One region of the Streptomyces sp. NPDC002619 genome, then DNA from elsewhere that is predicted to be linked to it. Evidence: riboswitches for the same ligand, from Rfam matches in the RefSeq annotation. Region 1 holds a riboswitch; each other region holds the start of a gene.
What was found. Region 1 has a riboswitch for cyclic di-AMP ahead of ACFYXB_RS27205 (transglycosylase family protein). Riboswitches for the same ligand answer to the same signal wherever they lie in the genome.
Positions count from the first base shown of each region.

Region 1 (3,270 bases):
GCGCTCCGGGTTGGTGACGAAGAGGTCGTCGCCGACGATCTGGACCTTGTCGCCGAGCCGGTCGGTGAGGACCTTCCAGCCGGCCCAGTCGTCCTCGAACAACGGGTCCTCGATGGAGACGAGCGGGTACGAGGCGACGAGGTCCTCGTAGTACTCGGTCATCTCGGCGGCGGAGCGCTCCTTGCCCTCGAAGAGGTACTTGCCGTCCTTGTAGAACTCGGAGGCGGCGACGTCGAGCGCCAGGGCGATCTGCTCGCCGGGGGCGTAACCGGCTTCCTTGATGGCCTCGAGGATGAGGTCGAGGGCGGCGCGGTTGGACTCCAGGTTCGGGGCGAAGCCGCCCTCGTCACCGAGACCCGTGGCCAGGCCCTTGGACTTCAGGACCTTCTTCAGGGTGTGGTAGACCTCGGCACCCCAGCGCAGCGCCTCGGAGAAGGACTCCGCGCCGATCGGGGCGATCATGAACTCCTGGATGTCCACGTTGGAATCGGCGTGCGAGCCGCCGTTCAGGATGTTCATCATCGGCACCGGCAGCAGGTGCGCGTTCGGGCCGCCCAGGTAGCGGAAGAGCGGGAGGTCGCTCGCCTCGGAGGCGGCGTGGGCGACGGCGAGGGAGACGCCGAGAATGGCGTTGGCGCCGAGGGAGCCCTTGTTGTCGGTGGCGTCCAGGTCGAACATGGCCTGGTCGATCAGGCGCTGCTCGGTGGCGTCGTAGCCGACCAGCTCCGGGCCGATCTGCTCGATCACGGCGAGGACGGCCTTCTCTACGCCCTTGCCCTGGTAGCGGTTCGGGTCACCGTCGCGGAGCTCGATGGCCTCGAAGGCACCCGTGGAGGCGCCGGAGGGAACGGCGGCACGACCCGTGCTGCCGTCGTCGAGGCCGACCTCGACCTCGACCGTGGGGTTGCCTCGGGAGTCCAGGATTTCCCGGGCTACGACGACGTCGATGGACGGCACGAGCATCTCCTTCTTGGGATGTGACGCTGGTTGTGCGGGGCACGGGGGCCTTGGTGAGCCCTTGCTGAGCTTGCGACTAGAGCCTAGCCGCACCGGGGCCACAGACCAGCCGACCGACCGGCCTGTGGACAAGGTCTGACGGTACCCATTGTTTCCGGACGGAACAAAGGGCGGGGCGAAAACGGGTGGAGTGCAGGTGGAGCAGAGGTGGCGGGCGGTGGCCGGGACGGCACGGGGCCGGAGGCCGGGGCCGCGACTGGGCAAAGAAAACCCCGCCCCGGCGCGTACGGGGGAGAACGCGCCGGGGCGGGGAGCCCGTGGGGACGGGGGTGACCCTCACGTACCCGTCACTGTGGGGGACACGGATGTGAGAGCGCTGTGGTTCGACTGCCGGGCGGCTGTCACTTCAGGTGCAGCTGCTGGCCCGGGTAGATGAGGTTCGCGTCCTTGACGATGTCCTTGTTCAGGTCGAACAGCTTCTTCCAGCCGCCCTTGACCTTGTGCTTCTCGGCGATGGAGCTGAGGGTGTCGCCCTTGACGACCTTGTACTCGCCGTCGCCCTTCTTGACCTTCTTGCCAGTCGGGGTGGTGACCGTCTTGCTCGCGGCCGGGCGGTCGGCGGAGCGGGAGGCGGCCTGCTGCTCGGTGGCGCGGGTCGTGGTCGTGGTCGTGGTCTTGGGCGCGCTCGAGGTGCTGCCACCGTTGTACGGCGTGCTGGACAGGCCCGTGCCGCAGACCGGCCAGGCACCCTTGCCCTGCGCGGCGAGGACCTTCTCGGCGGTCTGGATCTGCTGCGCCTTGGAGGCCTTGTCGGCCGTGGCGGCGTACTGGGTGCCGCCGTACGCGGCCCAGGTGGAGGCGGAGAACTGCAGACCGCCGTAGTAGCCGTTGCCGGTGTTGATGGACCAGTTGCCGCCCGCCTCGCACTGGGCGACCGCGTCCCACTCGGAGGCGGTGGCGGCGGAGGCGTTGCCGGCGGCCATCAGCGGGACGGCGACGGCGGCGCCGGCCACGCCGGCGAGCGCGATGGCACGAGTGCCCTTGGACGGACGGCGGTGTTTGCCCTTGCCGGAAAACAGCATGGATCGATCCCCTCACCGACGCCTGCGAGGTGAGCTGTCGGGTTCGGGCCGGTTGAGTTGCCCGGCCACACCTCCCGTGGGAGGCGTGGCTTCACCCCGAGCCGCTCCGGTCAACTGCCCGGCGCGGCGCTTACCTTGGGTCCCCCGCTCCTGCCTACGGCGCTTGACGCGACGACTGTTCCCGTACGGCCGCTGGCAGGATTCGGCGTTGCGGCAGCCGGGGCTCGTGGTGACGAGTGGATATGACCGTAGACACGCGATCCGGTGAATTTCAAAGACGATCAGGGCTTCTGAGACTCATCCCACACTTTCGCCAAAACAGACATTAAGCGCGAAGCGGGACGTCAACTCCCGCTACTTTTCGCCCGTTTCGGCACCGACTTCCAGGCTCTGACCGGCGGCGATGTGGTCCGGATCGGCACCGACGGCCGCCCTGTTGTCGGCGTAGAGCGCGCGCCATCCGCCTTCCACATCAAGGGAGTCGGCGATGGAGGCGAGGGAGTCGCCGGTACGGACGGTGTAGGCATGCCGGCCGGAGGACGAGACTTCCTGAGCCTTTGTCCCATTTTCCTCCGCAGTGTCACCCCGATGGCGGCCACCGCCGATGGCCCCGGTGTCGACCAGGCTCCAAGTGCCACTGCTCTGTACCGAGTTGTCCGAGTCGTCGGCTTCGGGAAGGAGTGTGGGCGAGCCGTCGCTCTCCCGCGAGTCACCCGAGCCGGGAGACGCCGACTTGTCGGACTTGGGGGAAATGGAGGGGTCTGCGGGATCAGTGGAGCCACCCTTCCCACCCTCGCTCCCGTTCGACACGGAGGCGGACGGCGACGGGGTCGCCGAGGCGTCGGAAGAGCCGTGCGAGGAGCCAGATGAATCCGACGAACGGGAGGAGTTTGATGAAGAGGAAGAATTCCACAAACCGGAGGAATTGGAGGAGTCGCCGGAATCGGACGAGTCATCCCCCGAGACGCCGGTGTCGACGTGGAGCGAACCCGACTTCGCGCTCAGCCCGGACAGCAGCGCGCAGGTGGCCCAGGGCGCAGTGCCGCGGTGGGCGAGGATCTTCTCGGCGACGGCTATCTGCTGCGAACGGCTGGCCTGGTCGGGGCTGGAGGCATAGTCGAGGCCGCCGTACTTCTCCCAGAAGGCCTGGGTGATCTGCAGGCCGCCGTAGTACCCGTTGCCGTCGTCGGCGCTCCACGAGCCACCGCTCTCACACTCGGCGACCTTGTCC
Region 1 covers NZ_JBIAQV010000020.1:4,461-7,730, forward strand. Annotated here, with positions in the region: gene eno (phosphopyruvate hydratase) at 1-963, opposite strand, end outside; gene ACFYXB_RS27205 (transglycosylase family protein) at 1,359-2,039, opposite strand; cyclic di-AMP (ydaO/yuaA leader) riboswitch at 2,044-2,211, opposite strand; gene ACFYXB_RS27210 (transglycosylase family protein) at 2,394-3,270, opposite strand, start outside.

Region 2 (3,270 bases), on a different contig from region 1:
GCCGTGGCGCGCGTTGCCAGGAGCCCGCGCCTGGGGCGACCCGAGCGGGCGCGGCGCCCCGTGGGAGGGGCGTGCGCCTCAGGGAGGGGCGCGTCGTGCTTGTGCCCGGCGCGGAGTGCACGAGGCGCGCCGGGCGTGTGGAACAGGCGCCGGGCGCGCACATGATGCGCTAGGCGCACGGCACGCGAGCGCACGCCCGGCGGGCGGTACGGCGACTCGCTCCCTGCGTCCGCGCCCCCGCGCTCGCCCAGGCGGCACGAGCCGCCGCGTGCGGTGCGGGAGTGCACGCCCCGCGTGTGACGTACCTCGCGCGCCCCGTTGCTCGGGCACGCGCCCCGCCTTGGTCAGGCCGGGCGTACCACGCTGTGGATGATCGAGTCGCCGGCGTAGTAGACCGACTCCTCGCGGACGTAGGCGCCGGGCTTCGGGGCGTGGATCATCATGCCGTCGCCGATGTAGAGGCCGACGTGGCTGATGTCGTCGTAGAAGAAGATCAGGTCACCGGGCTGGGCGTCGGCGAGGGAGACGGTGGTGCCCGCGTTGACCTGGTCCCAGGTGGTGCGCGGGAGGTCGACGCCGGCGGCCTTCCAAGCGGCCTGGGTGAGGCCGGAGCAGTCGTAGGAGTCGGGCCCGGTGGCGCCCCAGACGTACGGCTTGCCGATCTGGGCGCGGGCGAAGGCGATCGCCTTGTCGGCCTTGGTGGCGTACGAGTCGGACGAAGATGATCCGGACGAGGGCGAGGTCGACGAACCCGACGAACTTGTCGAGCCCGAGGAGCCCGTCGAGCCCGAGGAGCTGCTCTCCTTCTGCGCCGCCGCTTCCTCCGCCGCCTTCTGCGCCGCCTGCTGCTTGGCGAGCTCGGCGGCCTTCCGCGCCGCCTCCTCCTGCTTCTGCTTCTCGATGGCGGCGAGCCGCGCCTTCTCCTCCGCCGTCAGCTTGGACAGCAGCTCACGCGCGCTGGAGAGCTTCGTCTGGACGGTCGCCTTCGCGGTCTTCAGCTCGCTCTGCGACTCGTTCAGCGTCTCGAGGCTCTTGGTGGCCTCCTGCCGCTTCTTCATCGTCGCGGACTGCTCCGTGACGTAGTCGTCGACCGCGTCCTTCTGGCGCGTGGTCATCCGGCTCATCAGCTGGGTCTGGTCGAAGTAGTCCTGCGGACTGTCGGCCAGGAGGAAGGTGGCGGTGTCGGGGGCGGCGGCACCGGTGCGGTACTGGGCCGCGGCGAACGTGCCCAGCTCCTCGCGGGCTTTGTTGAGCTTGTCCGTGCGCCGGGCGACGTCGTCCAGAAGCGCGTCGACCTGCTTGCGCTGCGTGCCGGACTTCTCCTTGGCCGAGTTGTACTTCTCGGTCGCCGACTCCGCCTGGCGGTAGAGGTCGTCGACCTTCTTCTGCACCTCCTCGACGCTCGGCTTGCCGTCGGTGGAGGGGGCGGCGTTGGCGGTCTGGGTGAGCAGGGCCACAGAGGTGAGGGCGGCGGTGGCGAGGACGGGGGTGCCTATGCCGGCTATGCGCGTGCTCGCGGCGCGCGGCTTGCGGTGCGACGCCAAAGGAGGCGACTCCTTCCATGTTCCGCCTACCGAGTTAGCTGTCGGGTTCGGGCGGGTGGTTCGGAAGGCTTGCCCTACGGCCCGTTCTCCGGAAGGGAGTTGGGCCGATCCACCCCAAGGTCGGTGGGTCCCCGGCTCCGGCGGCCTCGGGGCGGCACACCGGACTCGGCGGAGGCCGCGCGGCCCGGCGACGTTCGCCGGTGGGGGTCGTACGGCCCGCCCGGAACGGTAGCCAACTGGTGTGGCGCCTGTGAAGGTTGATGGGCGATATGCCCGATACATTTTCGTGACCTTTGGTCAAGGTGCGACAAGGCGTGGTTGATAGATGACGACGAGCAGTGACTTGTCCGGTTTGTTCGCCGTGTCGATCGTCGGTGCCCGCGTGCCACCCGACCGGAATTCGGCTCGTCGCGCACCGTGATCAAGCGATCGTTGCTGGTGACGGCGGTGCCGGGCTGTCGGGGAACGAGGGATGTTCTCGGGGCGGCGGCGGGTTGTCGGTGGGGCGCCCTAGACTCGGAGAGCGATGAGCAGCCTCTTTGACGACAGCTTCCTGGCGAACCTCCAGGCCCCCCAGGGGCGCGAGGAGGAACCCCCGCCACCGCCCGAGGACGATCATGCTCCGGAGTCACTTCCGGACGATCTGTTCGGCGGGAAGTTCGACGTGCCGCCGGACCGGGACTCGTACTACCGCGACGGCGCCCCGCGCCCGGCCATCGACGCGGCCGCCCTCCTGGAGGGGCTGAACGAGAACCAGCGCGCGGCCGTCGTCCATGCCGGCACCCCCCTGCTCATCGTGGCCGGCGCCGGCTCCGGCAAGACCCGTGTGCTCACGCACCGCATCGCGTATCTCCTGGCCGAGCGGAGCGTGCACCCGGGCCAGATCCTCGCGATCACCTTCACCAACAAGGCCGCGGGCGAGATGAAGGAGCGCGTCGAGCAGCTCGTCGGCCCGCGCGCGAACGCGATGTGGGTGATGACCTTCCACAGCGCGTGCGTGCGCATCCTGCGGCGCGAGAGCAAGAAGCTGGGCTTCACATCGAGCTTCTCGATCTACGACGCCGCCGACTCCAAGCGGCTCATGGCACTCGTCTGCCGTGATCTCGATCTCGATCCCAAGCGCTATCCGCCCAAGTCCTTCAGCGCCAAGATCAGCAACCTCAAGAACGAGCTGATCGACGAGGAGGACTTCGCCGCGCAGGCCGCTGGGGGCACATCCCAGACGGAGTCTGGGGGAGGCTTTGAGAAGACCCTCGCCCAGGCCTACGCCCTCTACCAGTCGCGTCTGCGCGAGGCGAACGCCCTCGACTTCGACGACCTGATCATGACGACGGTCAATCTGCTGCGCGCCTTCCCGGACGTCGCCGAGCACTACCGCCGCCGCTTCCGGCACGTCCTGGTCGACGAGTACCAGGACACCAACCACGCCCAGTACGCGCTCGTGCGCGAACTCGTCGGCACCGGCCGGCACGACGAGGACGTACCGCCCGCCGGGCACGACCTACCGCCCGCCGAGCTGTGCGTCGTGGGCGACGCCGACCAGTCGATCTACGCCTTCCGCGGCGCGACGATCCGCAACATCCTCCAGTTCGAGGAGGACTACCCGGACGCGACGACGATCCTCCTGGAGCAGAACTACCGCTCCACCCAGACGATCCTGTCCGCCGCCAACGCGGTCATCGAGCGCAACGAGTCCCGCCGCCCCAAGAACCTGTGGACCAACGCG
Region 2 covers NZ_JBIAQV010000001.1:356,736-360,005, forward strand. Annotated here, with positions in the region: gene ACFYXB_RS01865 (NlpC/P60 family protein) at 345-1,544, opposite strand; cyclic di-AMP (ydaO/yuaA leader) riboswitch at 1,553-1,725, opposite strand; gene pcrA (DNA helicase PcrA) at 2,071-3,270, shown strand, end outside.
Region 2: another riboswitch for cyclic di-AMP. It lies ahead of ACFYXB_RS01865 (NlpC/P60 family protein); the one in region 1 lies ahead of ACFYXB_RS27205 (transglycosylase family protein).

Region 3 (3,270 bases), on a different contig from region 1:
GGAGTCGAGCAGCTCGCACAGCGCGATGTCCTCGGCCAGCCCCAGCCGCGCCGCCCGCTCCCGCAGCCGTAGCACAGGAAGGGTCGGCACGCCCTCCCGCAGATCCGTACCGGGCGTCTTCCCGGACTCCCGCGTGTCGGACGCGATGTCGATCACGTCGTCCGCCAGCTGGAAGGCGACCCCGAGCCGCTCGCCGTACTGCGTGAGCACGTCCACGACCGTCTCGTCGGCCCCCGACATCATCGCCCCGAAGCGGCACGACACCGCGATCAGCGACCCCGTCTTGCCACCCAGCACGTCCAGGTAGTGCTCGACCGGATCCCGGCCGTCCGAGGGCCCCGCCGTCTCCAGGATCTGCCCGGTCACGAGCCGTTCGAACGCGAGGGCCTGGACCCGGACGGCCTCCGGCCCGAGGTCGGCGAGGATCTGTGAGGCCCGGGCGAACAGGAAGTCACCGGTGAGGACCGCGACCGAGTTCCCCCAGCGGGTGTTCGCGCTGTCGACCCCGCGGCGCACCGCCGCCTCGTCCATCACGTCGTCGTGGTACAGCGTCGCGAGGTGGGTCAGCTCGACCACGACGGCCGAGGGTACGATCCCCGGCGCGTACGGGTCGCCGAACTGCGCCGCGAGCATCACGAGCAGCGGCCGGAACCGCTTCCCGCCCGCCCGCACCAGGTGCTGCGCGGCCTCCGTGATGAACGGGACCTCGCTCTTGGTGGCTTCGAGCAAGCCTTCTTCGACAGCCGTCAATCCGGCCTGGACATCGGCTTCCAGAGCCTGGTCCCGCACGCTCAGCCCGAACGGCCCGACGACGGTCACGAGGGGTCTCCTGTCTGCTGGTGTCTGCTGGCGATTACACGGTTTGTCGATAGGTCGGTGCCATCACTCGAGTCAGCGTATCCGGTTGGGTTTGGATCACCGATAGCGCCCACCCGGCCAGCCCGGGCGGTATCGCATCACGGCCGATATGTCGTTGATCAGCTGATACGGCTGATACAACCGATATTTCTCGACTCCATGGGACCTGACACCTTTTAGTCCGCATAGCCTCACCCGCACAGCGGCGACGGCGACGGGGCACCACCTCCGCGTATCCGCAGGTCCTCCTTGTACGACCCGGCCCCGCCCGCCGTCCCACAAGGACCTCCGCATCCCCCTCCCGGACGGCACCCGACTGCACGCGCGCGTGGCATCCCGCGCCGACAACACCTGGCACGCACGGACAACGGGTCCGCCGGACGGCATCGCGCCCGCCGAGCGGCCCGGCGCGCAGGACCGCGCAGCCCCGGCGCGACGGCAACGTCGGATATTCGGCACCTCCCACGGACAACGACTGCGGCGACTGCGGCGACAGCCGCCACCACGACAACGACCGGCAGTACGCGGGAGGTTCCACCCACGCCGCCTCAGCTCGCATGCCTACCCACCCCCACCGAACGTGAGCAGCATCACGCACGATCTCCGAGGCCGCCCCCGCCGGAAAACATTGACCGCTCGGACGTGAGAAAAGCGAATTCCGCAACCCTAAGTGCGATGTGTCCGTTTTGCCGCTATAAGCATCCCAATTCCCCTTAGTGGGAAATGCGTTAAGGCCGGAGCAAAGGTGAGTTAGGTCACTTCCGACCTCCAGGCGGAATACCTGGCGCAACCCCCTCCCGCCCTTGCCCAGAGCGCGAGTTGACCCTTGGCAGCCGCAAAGGATCAAGTGCCTCATACGCACCAGACCAAGGTCAATTGGTACGAGCTGCGAATCCGGCACTTGTTCCGGACATGTGCTCTCGCATAGCTTCCCGATCTATCGGGCGAACGCCGAATCCTGCCGGCGCCCGACATGACCCATCGACAAACTCATTCACGTACGGCAGGAGCGGGGGACCCAGGTAAGTCGCCGGACCGGAACGACACCCGTCGTACCGAAACGGCTCGGGGTTAAGTCGTGTCGCCTTGCGGCGGCCCGGCCGGGCACCTCCCAGCCCGAACCCGACAGCTCACCTCGCAGGCGCCGGAGAGGAAGTTCGCAATGCCCGCTGCCGCTCAGCACCGCCGTACCCGCACCACGCGCCTCATGCGCACCCTCGCCGTCGCAGGCACCGGCGCCGCCGTGCTCGCCCTCCCGCTCATCGGCGCGGCCAGCGCCTCCGCGGCCACCCCCACGGCCACGACGCCGTCCACCACCCTGGCCGGATACCCGAACAACCTCGACGGCTGGATCCGCGAGTCGCTCGCCATCATGGCGGAGAAGCACATCCCCGGCTCGTACAACGGCATATACCGCAACATCATCCGCGAGTCCGCCGGCAACCCGAAGGCCATCAACCTCTGGGACTCCAACGCGGCCAAGGGCATCCCGTCCAAGGGCCTGCTCCAGGTGATCGACCCGACGTTCAACACGTACCACGTGGCCGGCACGTCGTTCGACATCTACGACCCGGTCGCCAACATCACCGCCGCCTGCAACTACGCCGCCGCGCGGTACGGCTCGATCGACAACGTCTTCGGCGCCTACTGAGCCACGGTCTCACCGCTCACGCGAACAGTCTCTCGAGGACGACGGCGATGCCGTCGTCCTCGTTCGACAAGGTGACCTCGTCGGCCAACGCCTTGAGTTCGGGGTGGGCGTTGGCCATCGCCACTCCGTGGGCGGCCCAGTCGAACATGGGGATGTCGTTGGGCATGTCCCCGAAGGCGATGGCCTGGTGCGGACCCAGCCCGAGATACTCGGCGGCCAGCGCCAGGCCCGTCGCCTTGGTGATGCCGCAGGGCTGGAGTTCGACGGTCCCGGGCCCCGACATGGTGACCGTCGCGAGGGAGCCCACGACCGAGCGCGCCGTGCACGCCAACTCGTCGTCGGACAGGGTGTGGTGGCGCAGTAGAACCTTGCTGATGGGTGCGCACCAGAGGTCGTCGCGCCGGTCCACCCGCACGGCGGGCAGGGTCGGGTGGGGCATCAGATAGCCGGGCTCGATGAGCGTGAGCCCGTCCACCCCGTCCTGGTCGACCGCCGCGTACACCTGTCCCACCTCGGCCTCGATCTTGCCGAGCGCGGTCTCGGCCAACTCCCGGTCCAGGGTGACCGACCACAACAGGCGGTCCCTGCCGGCGTCGTAGACCTGCGCGCCCTGTCCGCACACCGCGAGGCCCGAACAGCCGAGGACGTCGAGCAGCGGCCGTACCCTCGGTGCCGGCCGGCCCGTCACCACGAGGTGCCGGGCACCGGCCCCAGTCACCCGCGCGAGCGCAGCGAGGGACCGGTCGGAGAGGGTGTCGTCA
Region 3 covers NZ_JBIAQV010000001.1:156,438-159,707, reverse strand. Annotated here, with positions in the region: gene ACFYXB_RS00825 (polyprenyl synthetase family protein) at 1-819, opposite strand, end outside; cyclic di-AMP (ydaO/yuaA leader) riboswitch at 1,831-2,017, shown strand; gene ACFYXB_RS00820 (transglycosylase SLT domain-containing protein) at 2,021-2,509, shown strand; gene ACFYXB_RS00815 (HAD family hydrolase) at 2,526-3,270, opposite strand, start outside.
Region 3: another riboswitch for cyclic di-AMP. It lies ahead of ACFYXB_RS00820 (transglycosylase SLT domain-containing protein); the one in region 1 lies ahead of ACFYXB_RS27205 (transglycosylase family protein).